DNA from 4 places in the Clostridium acetobutylicum ATCC 824 genome. Region 1 is predicted to be linked to each of the others. Evidence: riboswitches for the same ligand, from Rfam matches in the RefSeq annotation. Region 1 holds a riboswitch; each other region holds the start of a gene.
The links. A riboswitch is a leader RNA that binds a small molecule or an ion and turns the genes downstream of it on or off. The one in region 1 is predicted to bind thiamine pyrophosphate.
Positions count from the first base shown of each region.

Region 1 (3,802 bases):
TTTAGCTACCTTATCACTCATGAATGCTCCTAAAAAATTCAAAATAGCAGACATAATAACTGCAGATTTCATGCTTAAAACTCTTGTTGAAACTGATGTTGCTATAGCGTTAGCACTATCGTGAAAACCATTAAGAAAATCGAATGATATAGCCAAAATTACAATAATAATTGTTATAAGCACAGCAGAATTAAGCATTCTTCATAGCAACTCCTTCTATAACATTAGCTAATGTTTCGCATGCATCTAAAGTTCTTTCCATATATTGATATATCTCTCTCCACTTTATTACATGAAGAAAATCTTTCGGATCAGTGTATTCTGTGAATAAGATTCTTACTGCTCTTCTGAAATTCAAGTCCCCTTCTTCTTCTATTTTATTTAAATTTACTATACATTCCTGCAATTTTTTACTTTTTTTCATGTTCTTAAATTCAGTCATTAAGGTTATAATTTCTTCAGCTGCTTTAACAACTAATTCTGCAAGAAATTTAGCTTCTTCTGTAGTGTTATGAACATCAAACATTACAAATCTACTGCTACTTGCTTCCATAAGGTCAATAATATCATCCATAAGTGTAGCGACACTGTAAATATCTTCTCTGTCAAATGGGGTTACAAAAGTTTTATTTAATTCGTTTATAATATTATGCTGCTGATGATCGCCTTTGTGTTCCATATCTTTTATAACTTTCAATTTGTTCTCGCTATCTTCTGGATTATTTACATAATCTCTAAATAATAAAGAAGTTTCATAGATAGTATTTGAGTTTTCAATAAAAAGGTCAAAAAATTTATCATCTTTTGGGGATAAACTAAACATAATACTCCTCCTACAATATTTATATTTTTTATTTAGTAATTTAAACATTATAACCTAAAGCTTTAATCTCATTTTTAACCCCTATAAACCAACAACATAACCCATAATATTATATCATACTGCAATAAAATATAGAAGATAAAATAATCATCCTATTATTTACTTATGTAATCACTATATATATATATTACTAAATTAACAAAAAGGTGGAATTACCACCTCTCCTTTTAATCTTTGAATTTCACCAATTTTTTAGTTTATAGGTATGTTCAAGAGGACCTGAACCCTTTCCTAAATCAAGTCCTGCTCTAAGTGCCCCTGTCAAATATTCTTTTGCATTTTTAATACTTTCGCTAATACTTATGCCCTGTGCTAAATTACAAGCAATAGCCGACGATAGAGTACACCCTGTTCCATGTGTATTAGGATTATCTATTTTCTCTAATTTAAACCACTCAATATATCCATTTTTATAAAATAAATCAGTTGCATTATCCACTAAGTGCCCACCTTTAATTAAAATTCCTACATTAATTTTTTCAGAAATTTTCTTTGCTGCTCTTACCATATCCTGTTCACTTTTAATTTTAAAGCCGCAGAGCACTTCAGCTTCAGGTATATTTGGAGTTATTAAAGTTCCAAGCGGCAAAAGACATGTTATAAGTTTTTCCATAGCTTGATCAGATAATAGTTTGCTTCCACTAGTAGCTACCATAACAGGATCAATTACTATATTTTCTGCTTTATATTCCCTAAGCTTTTTTACTATAACATTAATGATTTCACCACTAGATACCATCCCTATCTTTACTGCATCTGGACAAATATCAGTAAATATGCACTCAAGCTGTTTTTCAACAAATTCTGGAGTCGCTTCCATGATTCCATAAACTCCTGTTGTATTTTGTGCAGTTAATGCTGTAATGGCACTCATTGCATACATTTTATGTGCTGTAATGGTCTTGATGTCAGCTTGAATACCTGCTCCACCACTACAGTCTGAACCCGCAATAGTTAATATCTTTTTAATCAACTTCAAAACCTCATTTCCTTACATAATTTTAATAGCTTTCATACCTTGCAGCATCATCTAATTTATCACCATCTAAATTAAAAACTTCATCGATAATATAATTTCTGTAAGAAGAATTGCCATCCCTTTTAGACAGTCTGTTATATGCAAGCTCTCCACAAATCCCCATAGCACAAACCGAAGCTAAGGTTGCTTCTAATGGACTATCAACATTCGCACTTATATATGCTGCTGTCATTGCGCTTAACATGCAACCTGTACCAGTAATTTTACTCATATTAGGATTACCATTCCTTACAACATACGCCTTGCTTTCATTAGCTATAATATCAATGGCTCCTGTAATTGCAATCACAGCACCCGTTTTTTTAGAAAATCCTTTAGCAAAATTAATTACATTATCTAATGTATCATCTTTTACTTTATCATTGACATCAGCATCTACACCTTTAGTTATACCTTGACCCAAGGCAAGTACCTTTATCTCAGAGATATTTCCACGAATAACAGTGAATTTAACCTCCTCAAGCAATTTTAAAGCAGTTTGACGTCTAAGTTTTGAAGCACCCACTCCCACAGGATCTAAAATAACTGGATGCTTTAACTTATTCGCCATTTTTCCAGCTTTAAGCATTGACTCAATAGTATTTTCATTAAGAGTACCTATATTAATATTAAGCCCTCTGCAAATGGATGTAATCTCCTCTACCTCCCCAATATCATCTGCCATAATCGGTGAAGCCCCGCAGGCAAGAAGAATATTTGCACAATCATTAACAGTAACATAATTTGTTATATTATGTATCAAAGGATTTGTCCCTCTCACATTTTCAAGTCTTTCCTTAAGCATTTTTCATCCCTCCAAAAATTGTATTTTTAATATATAAATTACTTTTCCTTAAAATAAAAAAGAGAATACCCTTTGGCATTCTCTCCAGTAAATCAAGTAACCTATTTCCTACGTTGGCATTATCCAAATCAGGTATATGGATCGAAGTTCAATTACTTCCTCTCAGCCTGAAAACAAGCTCCCCTGAAAAATATTAAGTTATACCTATTTAATTAAATAAAAGGATGCTGCTAGTGATAACAACATCCTTTTAACATTTCCCACAACTTTTGAAACACTACAAATTGTAAGCTTTCTATTAATCCATATGTAATATAGACTATCTCTTTGAGAATTGTGGTGCTCTTCTTGCCTTTTTAAGACCGTATTTCTTTCTTTCCTTCATTCTTGGATCTCTTGTTAAGAATCCTGCTTTTTTAAGTTCACCTTTTAAAGTTTCATCAGCCTTTAATAAAGCTCTTGAAATTCCGTGTCTTATAGCTCCTGCCTGGCCTGTGAATCCACCACCATGTACATTAACTAAAACATCGAATTTTCCTTTAGTTCCTGTAAGATTTAAAGGTTGATTAACTATAAATCTTAAAGTTTCAAGTCCAAAATAATCTTCTGCACTTCTCTTATTTATTACAACTTTACCTTCACCAGGTACAAGTCTAACTCTAGCTACTGCTTCTTTTCTTCTTCCTGTTCCCATATATTGTACTTTTGCCATTTTAAATCCTCCTTCCGGCGTTTAATTAATATTTCAACTCTAAAACTTCAGGTTTTTGAGCTTCATTATTATGCTCTTCGCCTTTATATACTTTTAATTTCTTAATCATTTTTCTTCCTAATACACCGCTTGGAAGCATTCTTCTAACTGCTTCATAGAATACGAAGTCAGCTTTCTTAGCAATTGCATCTTTATATGACATTTCCTTTAATCCACCTGGATATAAAGTATGGTGTCTAAACATTTTTTGATCTGCTTTTTTTCCTGTTAAAAGAACTTTTTCTGCATTTAAAACTATTACGTAATCTCCAGTATCAACATTTGGAGTGTATATTGGCTTATTTTTTCCTCTTAAAATTGAAGCTATTTGACTTGCAGCTCTTC
Region 1 covers NC_003030.1:3,247,163-3,250,964, forward strand. Annotated here, with positions in the region: gene CA_RS15890 (inorganic phosphate transporter) at 1-198, opposite strand, end outside; gene CA_RS15895 (DUF47 domain-containing protein) at 191-823, opposite strand; gene thiD (bifunctional hydroxymethylpyrimidine kinase/phosphomethylpyrimidine kinase) at 1,065-1,853, opposite strand; gene thiM (hydroxyethylthiazole kinase) at 1,885-2,706, opposite strand; TPP riboswitch at 2,795-2,901, opposite strand; gene rpsI (30S ribosomal protein S9) at 3,026-3,418, opposite strand; gene rplM (50S ribosomal protein L13) at 3,444-3,802, opposite strand, start outside.

Region 2 (3,802 bases), 1.7 Mb from region 1:
TAATAACCGCTGATATTAATGATAATATTTTTTTCTTTTTCACCTGAATCTCTCCTTATTTCCAATGAATTATTCTTTTTCCAATGAAATCTACAATATATATTAATACTATACTTATAATTACAATAACAACAATTGAGGCAAATACCTTATCAAGTGCATAGGCATTTTTAGCCCTTACCATATAAACGCCTATTCCTCCATCTCCTCCTAACCATTCACCTATTACTGCTGCCATAATCATGTAGGTGCAGGCTATTTTAATCCCAGAAAACAAATTTACCATAGCAGAAGGAAGTTTTAAATGATAAAAAATCTGAATTCTAGATGCCTTCATGCTCCTAAACAAATTTATATAATCCTTGTCAATCTTTTCAAAACCATCTATAAGACTTATTACTATAGGAAAAAAACATGTTATCACAACAACTATTATCTTAGGAAGCGGTCCAAAACCAAACCATATTATAAATAGTGGTGCAATAGCTATAGTTGGTATAGTTTGTGATATAACAATGATTGGATAAAGTGCTTTTCTAACAATCTGAAAACTATCCATTATAATAGCAAGTATAAAAGCGAAAATTATAGCAATAAAAAAACCTACAAGAGATTCATAAATTGTCACCTTTGTATTTTGCATTATAGTACCGAATTCACTAATTAATGTTAAGCATATATCCTTAGGTGATGGGATTACATACTCAGGTATTTTTCTAAAATCCACTATAAGCTGCCATAATATAATTACAGCAATTAGAGCAGCCACAGGATATACTTTATTCTTTATATTTTCCCACTTTTTCATTCATAGTCACGCCTTCAGCTTTATAATCAATCTTTACAACGGATGCAACTCTTTCTGAGCCCTCTTTAACACAAATTTCCTGTGCTTTTTTTACTATTTCAAGAAGTGTATCTAAATCACCCTCCATAGTAGTTTCCATAGGTCCAATTATATATTTTACACCTGAAGCCTTTATGTACTCTATTACCTTGTCAACTACCTCATAAAGTCTTTTTTCCTCAACAACAGGGAGTACCTGCAAACTCACATTAACAACTGGTTTCATAACGTTATTCCCTCTTTCCTTATTAGTGTTTTAAAATTATTTTCTATAACGCCTTTTACTTCCTCCTCCTGAATATTTTTTATTTTAGAGATTTCCTTTACTACATTTTTGATAACGTTTGGGTACCCATAATCTCCATTAACCCATTCAAGTGAGGTTGGACCATCTGTTTCTGTTAAAATTTTATCTATCGGAAGCAGCTGAACAATTTCCTTTGAGAGCTTAGAATATCCAATGTCCACACTTATAGTAAAATAGCAGCCATAGTCTAAAAGCTTTTTTAGAGTGTCCTTATCACCACTATACCAGTGAATTATAGGTGTTTTAAGTTCATACTTCTTTATATAGTTATATATTTCACTTTCTGCACCCTTCGTATGTATATTAGTTATTTTATTGTACTTTTTAGCTTCTTCTAGAAAATAAGTGAACACCCTTTTCATATGAGGATATTTTTCTTTTTCCTTAACCCATACGTAATCAAGGCCTATTTCTCCTATTATTTTGCTCTCTCTTATATACTCATCAAAACATTCAAGATTCTTAAAGTTTTCATGAGCTCTAGAAGGATGAATACCAAAACAAGGAATAATGTTTTTATTTTTCAAAGCTAGACTCTTTGTAAACTTGTAGCTTTTAGTGTCCATAGAACATCCAAGCGTTATTATATTGTCATTTTTTATAATGTCCAAAGCCTTATTTAATTTTTCTTGTTCCTCAAAAAAATCCAAATGGTTATGCGCATCTATAAACATTCCTTCTCCTTAATTTTGAAAAAAATAAAAGCACTACGAATATAGTGCTTTAAGTAATCATTTAAAAAGCTTTCCTTCGTCAGAATTAACCGAATCAGGTTCAAAGGGTTAAAGTTTTTTAACTTCTCTCAGCCAAAAGGCACCCCTAGCACTAAAATACATATGAAATTTTAATAACATATTTATGCTACCACTTATTTTTTCAAATGTAAATAGTTTTTTAATTTTATGTATATTTTCTTCTTTATTTAGATTTACCAATATCTTTTCTATAGTAAATACCGTCGAATTTAATTCTTTCTATATCTGTGTAAGCTTTTTTTATAGCCTCATCTAAAGTAATTCCTCTAGCTGAAGCGCATAGAACTCTTCCACCAGATGTCTTGTAAACTCCATTCTCTAATTTAACACCTGCACAAAATACTTTATCCCCTGCATCATCTATTCCACTTATTTCATAACCAGTACTATAATTTTTAGGATATCCTTTTGAAGCTGCTACAACACAGCATGCATTTCCATCGTACCACTCTATATCAAAATCAGAAAGTTTTTTATCCATTGCTGCATTTATTAAGTCAACAAAGTCGCTTTTCATAAGATATAAAACTACTTGTGTTTCTGGATCTCCAAGTCTTACATTGTACTCAAGAAGATACACACCCTTTTTAGTTATCATAAGCCCAAAAAATATTATTCCAGTAAAGTCCATTCTCTCTTCTTGAATTCCAATTAAAGTAGGCTTTAGAATTTCTTCTTCAAAGCTTTTAAGTACTTCTTCAGTACAATATGGATTTGGAGATATAGCTCCCATACCACCTGTATTTGGCCCTTTGTTACCATCAAAAATCTGTTTGTGATCCTTTGAGGATACAAAAGGAATTATTGCTTTTCCATCTGTAATTGATAAAATTGATGCTTCTACACCTTCTAGATATTCTTCAATTACAACCTTTTTCCCCGATCCTTTAAACACATCTTTAACCATAAAAGCTTTTATAGTCTCTTCCGCTAATTTATAATCCTCACAGATTACAACGCCTTTACCTGCTGCTAATCCATCCGCCTTTATAACTATAGGATAAGTACATTTTTTTAAATATTCTAGAGATTCCTCAGAATTTTCAAAAACCGCATATTCAGCTGTTTTTACATTATATTTTTTCATAAAGTCCTTAGAAAAAGACTTGCTTCCCTCAAGCTGTGCCCCTACCTTGCCAGGCCCAAATATTTTAAGTCCCTTTTCCTTAAACTCATTAACTATTCCATCTACAAGAGGAGCTTCTGGACCTACTACTGTTAAGTCTATATTATTTTTACTAGCAAATTCTATAAGCTCTTCTGTTTTCTCTAAGTTCACATTCTCACATTTATTTTCTTTAGCTGTTCCACCATTTCCAGGTGCACAATATATTCTCTCAACACTTTTATTTTGTGCCATTTTCCATGCCATAGCATGCTCTCTTCCCCCTGAACCTATGAGTAAAATCTTCATAACAAACCTCCAAATAATAAATTTAATGATATGTACACTATTAAAAATGACAAGTTTCAAGTGATAAGCTATAGTGGATTGATTTCTACAGCTCACCCTTTATCACTTGCCACTTTATTATGTTTACTATATGAAAAACAGATGTTAAAACTAACTTAATTAATCTATTTTTCATACTTAGAATTTCCTCTTAAATTGAATTTACAAGCATTTTAAAAGGAAATTCTATAACTTATAGACTAATGTTTAAAATGTCTTATACCTGTCATAACCATTGAAATTCCATATTTATTGCAGCCATCAATGGATTCCTGATCTCTTATAGAACCACCAGGTTGAATTATAGCTTTAATTCCATTTTTATGTGCCTCTTCTACTATATCGCCAAATGGGAAAAATGCGTCTGATGCAAGAACTGCTGCTCCTTTTCCTCTCTCCATAGCATCCTTAGCTGGCCAAATTCTGTTTACTTGACCTCC
Region 2 covers NC_003030.1:1,539,956-1,543,757, reverse strand. Annotated here, with positions in the region: gene CA_RS07360 (ABC transporter substrate-binding protein) at 1-43, opposite strand, end outside; gene CA_RS07355 (ABC transporter permease) at 56-808, opposite strand; gene CA_RS07350 (thiamine-binding protein) at 780-1,073, opposite strand; gene CA_RS07345 (TatD family hydrolase) at 1,070-1,828, opposite strand; TPP riboswitch at 1,883-1,985, opposite strand; gene purD (phosphoribosylamine--glycine ligase) at 2,073-3,323, opposite strand; gene purH (bifunctional phosphoribosylaminoimidazolecarboxamide formyltransferase/IMP cyclohydrolase) at 3,563-3,802, opposite strand, start outside.
Region 2: linked by a shared signal. The riboswitch ahead of CA_RS07345 (TatD family hydrolase) and the one ahead of thiM (hydroxyethylthiazole kinase) in region 1 are both predicted to bind thiamine pyrophosphate.

Region 3 (3,802 bases), 190 kb from region 1:
GATTTGAAGTTTTTATAACAATTTTATTTCAGGCTTTTGCAATGACAGGATTAGCATCACTTCTTATGAGTATATTTAAGAAAACTAAAACTATGAATACTATTTGTATGCCGTTTATAATGCTTTATTCAGCTTTTGGAGGAGCATTTTATTATGTAGATGAAGCAGCAGTAAAATTTAAGTATATGAAGCTCACTCTAAATTATTGGATTACAGATGCTTATAATAAGATAGCACTTGGTTATAGTATCAAAAGTGTGTTTGTGAACTTAAGTATAATGTTCTTAGTTGGGCTACTTGGAATGGTTATAGGAACAGTAGTTGCTATTAGAAAAAGCAAGTGCTATGGAGGAATCTAATATGATATATATGGCATTTTTACATCTAAAGAGAATTTTAGTTCAGAATAAAAGAGGATTTATTATAACAATTTTATTTCCAACTATAGTTGTTAGCTTGGTAGCTTTTTTTTCTAACGGAGTGAGTTCAAATACAACAATAAATATTGCAGTTGTAAATAATGATACAGGAAAAGAAGGAAAGAAATTATTAAAAATATTAGACAAAAGTAATTTTTCTATACATGAAGTTTCTTATAAAGAGGGTGAAGTGGAAATAAAGAGAAATGCAGCATCAATTTGCGTAGTTATACCTAAGAATTTCACACAGAATATTAAAAGTGGGGAAAAGCCATCAATTAATATTGTAAAGGCTTTAAACAGTAACGTTGATACTGCTGTTCTTAATCAATTTAATTCATATATCGGGAAACAAATGGTTTTAAGTAAAGCTTTCAGTGAAACAAGAGCGTTTGGAATTAAGGTAAACCAAAATAAATTTAATAGAGAAATTAAAGATAACATGAAAAACACGTATGTAGAGGTAACTTCAAGGTATCTAAACAATGAAAGTACAAGACCGCTTTCTGGGATATTATCCACAAATCTAATCATAAATTTTCTGATGTATTCAATGATTTATATAGTTACAGATATATATGAACTTAAAAGGAAAAAAATACTTAAAAGGAGTATGTCTACACCTAATAAAAATTCGTCAATATTGATGTCAATATTACTTGCCATGTTTGGACTTTTATTTATACAATCTTCCATACTTGTATTTGTAACAAAAAATTTTCTTCACGTATATTTTGGAAAATCCATTATGGCTGTAATGCTAATTTTCGCGGTACTTAACTTGGTTGTATTAAGTGCAGGACTTGTTGTTGTAAGGTGGGCAAAAAGAGAAACTCATATATCATCTGTAGTGTCACTTACAGTAACTTTGACTTCTGCAGTGGGAGGAAGTTTTATACCGTTAGATAGTATACCTAATCTTCCAAGTGTAATGAAGAAGATAGCATACTTTACTCCTCAAAAATGGGCAGTAGAAGCACTGAATAAAATTTCTCTTGAAAACGTTGGAGTGCACAGTATTTTACCTCACATTGCAGTTTTAATTCTTTTTGCATTAGTTTTCTTTGTAATAGGAGCGGCGCAATTTAGAAGAACAATAAATGAATAGGGTGACAAAAGTAATGTCTACAAAACTAGACTCATGACTTAGTTCAATGGCACCATAATGAAATACTCTGTATAATGAAACCATAGGTTGAAGTTAAATGAAGGGGGAAAACATTATGGAAATGATACTTAATAAATTAGGATATAAGGAAAATGAAGAGATAAAATTTTTAAATAAGGGACCCTGCGGAGTATGGCTTATTTGGATAGGTATTATAATAATATTAGGAACTATGTTTGGAGGAGAAAATTGTGTGAATCCTGGTATATTTTCTATAGGATATGCTTTAGGAATGATTATTATATTTAGAACAGAATTTATAAAAAAATATTTATCTTACGGAAAAAATTCAAGCTTTCAAAGTAAAATGGCAAACATATCTATAATAGTAATGTTTGTGACTGCAGGAATTATTGGAGGAAGATACTTTGGAGAACAAAATTTTAGAATGATATGGCTTGCAGCTTTTTTAGCAACTGCTATTCACTTTGTACCTTTTTCAGTAGTTCATGGAAAACTTCTTTTAGTATTAGCATTTTTAGTAGGTGTCAATGCTATATATGGAATGATGCATATAGAAATAAGTTTTTATTACATAGGAATTATAGATGGAATATTAAAAATTGCATTTGGAATATTGATGGTTAAGTTTAGACAGCCATAGTAAAAATCAAAGGGGACAGATTCACTATTAACTGTCCCTTTTAATTATGTTTTAATTATTTGAGGTAGATATGGTGTATAGACGTTTCAATGGAATTATTGCTATTATCACAAGACAAATTATGCAATCAATGGATAAAAAGGAACCATTATATACTATAGAATATATAAGAGGAGATTGTCCTTTAGGAGCACTGCTAGCAAAGAAAACAACACCTGATATAACATGGAATAAAAATCTTATAAAAACAGCAGTAACAGTTCCTAAAAGTTTTTTATTTTTAAAATAGCCAGCAAAGCCTAAAGCCATATATGGTAGAGGATAATCGAAAAGTACCTGAATCGGATGAAGTAGATATGGTTCTAGCATAAGATCTATTATTCCAAATAGAAAGCCGGTTAAAAATCCTACTTCAGGACCATAAAAGAAGGCAATTAGTAGTATAGGAACCATGCTTCCTAAAGTAACACTTCCTCCTTGTGGTAATTTGTATATTTTAAATAAACTTAGAACAGTTGAAAGTGCCAAAACAACTCCAACTTGAGCTACTAATTTTGTAGTGAATTTTATTTTTTTTACCTTTAGTAAAACAGCTATTAATATTAAAACACCTACAAGAGTAGCTATAGCGGATGGACTTTGTGATATCGTCTTAATACTTTTAGAGAATGAAAAATTGTCCATAACAAAACCTCCTAAATTATATGTGGATTTAAGGTAAACAAAAAATAAAAAGCTGTAATCAACAGTAGAAAACAGATCAACTGCAAATTACAGCAAGTAATTCAAAATTCAAACTGCTTCCCTACGCTGGTATTATCCAGATCAGGTTAAGGGTTAACGTGACAAACTGTTTCTCAGCCTAAAGGCACCCCTAGCACATATATTTTTTATTTCATTATAGTACATACATGAGAAAAAGTAAATCTTAAGGTATTAAGTTCCATAAGATTTACTTTTTGAATTTATAGAGATTGTGTTTTTGATAAGACATTCTTTATATTAATTAATCTCTTATTGGATATAGGATGAACCAAGTATGGGTTTATATCACATAATGGAGTTATGACAAAAAGTCTTTCTGCCATTCTAGGATGGGGGATTGTGCAGTGAGGATCATAGGTAACTAAATCATCGTAAAGTAAAATATCAATATCTATGGTTCGAGGACCCCAATGTATTTTTCGTTCGCGTTTAAGCGACTTCTCTGTTTCAAGGAAAAAGTCCATAAGCTCATTTGGTGTCATTAAAGTTTTTACTTCAGCAGCGCAGTTTAAAAAATTATCTTGGTTTAGATATCCAACAGGTCTTGTAGTATAGAAGTTAGAAGTTTTTGTGATTTTGCATAAATAGTTGTCATCGATAATTTTAAGAGCATCTTTTAAATTTTGTGATTTATCTGCAATATTTGATCCAAGGCCTATATAAACTGTATGCCAACTTCGTTCTATTTCTACAGAAACATACTTTAAATGTTTTTTTACAGGAGCCCAAGGTTTTTTTAAAATTACTTTTACAGATTGAATTAAATCGTAATTTAGTAAAATAAACTCGGCTACTTTTTCAGCAGCAGTTTCAATTAAATCGAAATTTTCCCTCTGAAATTCTTCT
Region 3 covers NC_003030.1:3,059,854-3,063,655, reverse strand. Annotated here, with positions in the region: gene CA_RS15080 (ABC transporter permease) at 1-359, shown strand, start outside; gene CA_RS15075 (ABC transporter permease) at 361-1,527, shown strand; gene CA_RS15070 (DUF6609 family protein) at 1,643-2,191, shown strand; gene thiT (energy-coupled thiamine transporter ThiT) at 2,243-2,875, opposite strand; TPP riboswitch at 2,977-3,077, opposite strand; gene folK (2-amino-4-hydroxy-6-hydroxymethyldihydropteridine diphosphokinase) at 3,157-3,802, opposite strand, start outside.
Region 3: linked by a shared signal. The riboswitch ahead of thiT (energy-coupled thiamine transporter ThiT) and the one ahead of thiM (hydroxyethylthiazole kinase) in region 1 are both predicted to bind thiamine pyrophosphate.

Region 4 (3,802 bases), 190 kb from region 1:
TATTTTTGTCATTAACTTCATATATATCATCAAAGCTTCCAGCATGAGGTCTTATTCTCGGTGCAGACATTGATATTTCAACACTTGGGAACTTTTCTTGAATATATGAAGCATGAAGACCTGTAAAAAATGCCTCACTTCTCCATTTGTAAAGTCCTAAAAGTGCTCCAGTTCCTATTGAGTGGATTCCAGCCTCGCAAACCCTTTCAGGCGCATCAAGTCTAAACTTAAAATTTCTTTTAGGTCCGCTTAAATGAACTTTGGAATACTTTTCTTCATTATATGTCTCTTGATAAATAGTTAAGCTATCCGCACCTGCTTCTACTAACTCTCTATATTCATTAACCTCAAGAGGATATATTTCAATACATATGGAACTAAAATATTTTTTTAAAAGTTTTATTGCATCCTTTATATATGAAACTGGAGTTTGAACTTTTGATTCTCCTGTAAGAAGTATTATATTTCTCATACCTGAACTATATATCGCCCTTGCTTCCTCTTCTATTTCCTCCATTGTGAGCTGTTTTCTCTTTATTTTATTTTTTACATTATATCCACAATAAGCACATCCATTTACACAATAATTAGCAATATATATAGGTGTATAAAGCACCACTGTTTTTCCAAAATTCTTAAGCGAAAGTTCTCTAGCTTTTTGTGCCATATGTTCTAAATACTTTTCTGCAGCTGGAGATAAAAGCTTTAAAAAGTCCATCTCATGGAGAATATCCTTACATAAAATCTTCTCTATATCCCTAGCAGTTACCTTTGAAAAAAAATCATCAAAGTCAAAATCTTTATATTGTTGCAATTTTTTATAAAAACTCATTTACCTACACTTCCTATCTTAAAAATCCTGTAAGAGGAGAAGATGCTGATGCGTATTCTTTTTCCTCTCCTATTTTTGCAACATAGGCCATTCTTCCTGCTTTAACTGCCAAAGAGAATGCTTCTGCCATTAATACTGGATTATCTGCTGTTGCTATAGCCGTATTTACAAGTACCGCATCTGCTCCCATCTCCATAGCCATAGCAGCATCTGATGGTTTTCCTATTCCCGCATCTACAACTACAGGAACTTCATTTATTTCTTCTATTAATATTTTAAGCATTTCCTTAGTTCTAAGTCCTCTATTACTTCCAATTGGTGCTCCCAGTGGCATAACTGCTGCTGCTCCGACATTTACAAGTCTTCTTGCATCCATAAGGTCAGGATTTACATATGGAAGTACTATAAAACCTTCCTTTACCAAAGCCTCTGTTGCCTTTATCGTTTCATAATTATCTGGAAGTAAATATTTATTATCCGATATAACCTCTATCTTAATCCAGTTTCCACAACCTGCTGCCTTAGCTATTCTTGCAAGTCTAATAGCCTCCTCTGCATTTCTAGCTCCTGATGTATTTGGTAAAAGTATTAAATCCTTATCTATAAAATTCAAAATATTATCCTGCTTTGAAGTTATGTCAACTCTTCTAAGTGCTACTGTTATAACCTTTGAATTTGATTTTTCCATGATTTTTGGTATAACTTCATTAGAGGCCAATTTACCTGTCCCAACAAAAAGTCTACTATCTAGTTTAACTCCACCTATTTCTAATTCATCCACTTAAATTCCTCCCAAAACTTTATTCATTTTCCATGATTATTCTAAGTACTTGGTTTGCCTCATGGTTAGCCGCTATATTAACTCTTGGAGCCATAAGACCACAGCCAGGTGCTGCTTCATTTTCTCCATCGCCCACAATATAAAAATTTTTATTTATCTTCTTTGTTACAATGCTGTTACTCGAAAAATACCCTGCCATTCCGGATGCTCCGATTACCTTTTTACCATTCATTTTTGTAAGAACGCTATTTATAAGTTCTGCCTTACATACAGGATTATCAAAAGCCTCAACAATTATATCCACATCTTTAAAAATTTCTTGTGCATTGTTCCCATTTATAAATGTGTCTACTACGTCTACCTTCACAAATGGATTACATTGACTTATTATTTCTTTAAGTGCTTCAGTTTTTTTCATACCTATATGTCTTATAAAATAATGCTGACGATTTAAATTGCTTGGTTCAACTACATCAAAGTCCACAAGTACAAGTCTTCCAACTCCTATTCTTGCAAGGCTTACCGCTGCATTTGAACCAAGTCCTCCAAGACCAGCTATCCCAACAGATGTATTTTTCACTTTTTCATGAACCTTTGGAGTATGCCTCGAAACTAGCTGTGCTTCCATATCTTCTTTTTTAGGAATTTCACCCTTTTTAATAAAAACAACGTTATCTTCTTCTTTTAAACTTAAATCTTTTTTCATAATAAAACCGTTATAAACAACAACATCTGAATCTTTTTTTATCTGCCGTTTTAGCTGCATAAGTGTAGTTCCATTTTTCACATCTAATGATCTTTCATTTACATATACCTTCATTTAACCACCACCAACAAATCTAACTACTTCAACCTTAGACTCACTTGAAAGTTTTTTTTGTTTATACTCATCTTTATTTATGATTTCTAAGTCCACTTCAACAACTACCTGACTACTTTCTATATTCATTTTATCTAAAAGTTCATAAACAGTTATCTCATCATCAAAATTCATATCTTTTCCATTTACTAACACTAAATCACCTCTTTTGGAGAAATAAAAAAGAGAAGCAAATCGCTTCCCTCATAACTTTCTTTCACATTAAAACATATAAACTTCTGCGCAGAATTATATGTAACAAACATGATGCATTAACTCCCTACGTTGGCATTATCCAAATCAGGTTATGAGGGTCTGGAATCACATTCCACTCTCAGCCTGTCTACAGGCTCCCCGTTAACTATATTTAATTTTTACATTTTTAATTTAGCACAATAAAACACAAAATGCAAATTTTATTTTTAAGCGTTTAATGTAAATATTGTATTTATGAGCTTTTAATTGCATATTTATATAATTCCTGGTTATAATTCATAATGCTTACACCTTAAAATTTATGTTTAAAAATTTAAGAATAATATTTTTAAGAAGGATTTTTTAATGATATAATATTGTATAAATATTTACATTAGGAGTCTTTATGGAAAAACATGATAGAATAAATCTAATTTTAAATCACAAAAATTTCAAAACATACTTGCTAAAAAATATGGAGTATGAAAATGGCAGAAAGTTTTGTCTTCACAATTTAGAACACTTTCTTGATGTTGCAAGAATTGCATATATAATGGTTCTAGAAAAAAATCTTGCTATAAAAAAAGACATAATCTATGCTTCTGCTCTTCTCCATGATATAGGACGATGGCAGCAATATGAAAGTGGAATTTCTCATTCTAAAGCAAGTTCAATTTTAGCAGCTAATATCCTAAAAGACTGTGAATTCAACGATTCTGAAAGCACCCTTATAATTGAAGCAATAAAAAGTCATGGAGAAGCAAACACTCTCTCGGATTTAAGCGCCATATTATATAAAAGCGATAAGCTTTCTAGGAATTGCTTTAATTGCTCTGCTTATAAAGAATGTAATTGGAGTTACAATAAAAAAAATTCAAGCATAATATATTAAGGAGTAAAAAATGAAAATAGCGAATAAAGATTTTATACTTGGAGAAAGAACTTACATAATGGGAATTTTAAATGTTACACCTGATTCTTTTTCTGATGGAGGAAAATTTAATAATTTAGACAATGCTTTAAAACATGCAGCTAAGCTCATAGAAGATGGCGCTGATATAATTGATATCGGTGGTGAATCCACAAGACCAAACCACTCTTCTGTTGACAAAAATGAGGAACTAGAACGGGTTAT
Region 4 covers NC_003030.1:3,055,291-3,059,092, forward strand. Annotated here, with positions in the region: gene thiH (2-iminoacetate synthase ThiH) at 1-832, opposite strand, end outside; gene CA_RS15035 (thiazole synthase) at 846-1,613, opposite strand; gene thiF (sulfur carrier protein ThiS adenylyltransferase ThiF) at 1,633-2,433, opposite strand; gene thiS (sulfur carrier protein ThiS) at 2,434-2,628, opposite strand; TPP riboswitch at 2,732-2,839, opposite strand; gene CA_RS15050 (HD domain-containing protein) at 3,074-3,559, shown strand; gene folP (dihydropteroate synthase) at 3,570-3,802, shown strand, end outside.
Region 4: linked by a shared signal. The riboswitch ahead of thiS (sulfur carrier protein ThiS) and the one ahead of thiM (hydroxyethylthiazole kinase) in region 1 are both predicted to bind thiamine pyrophosphate.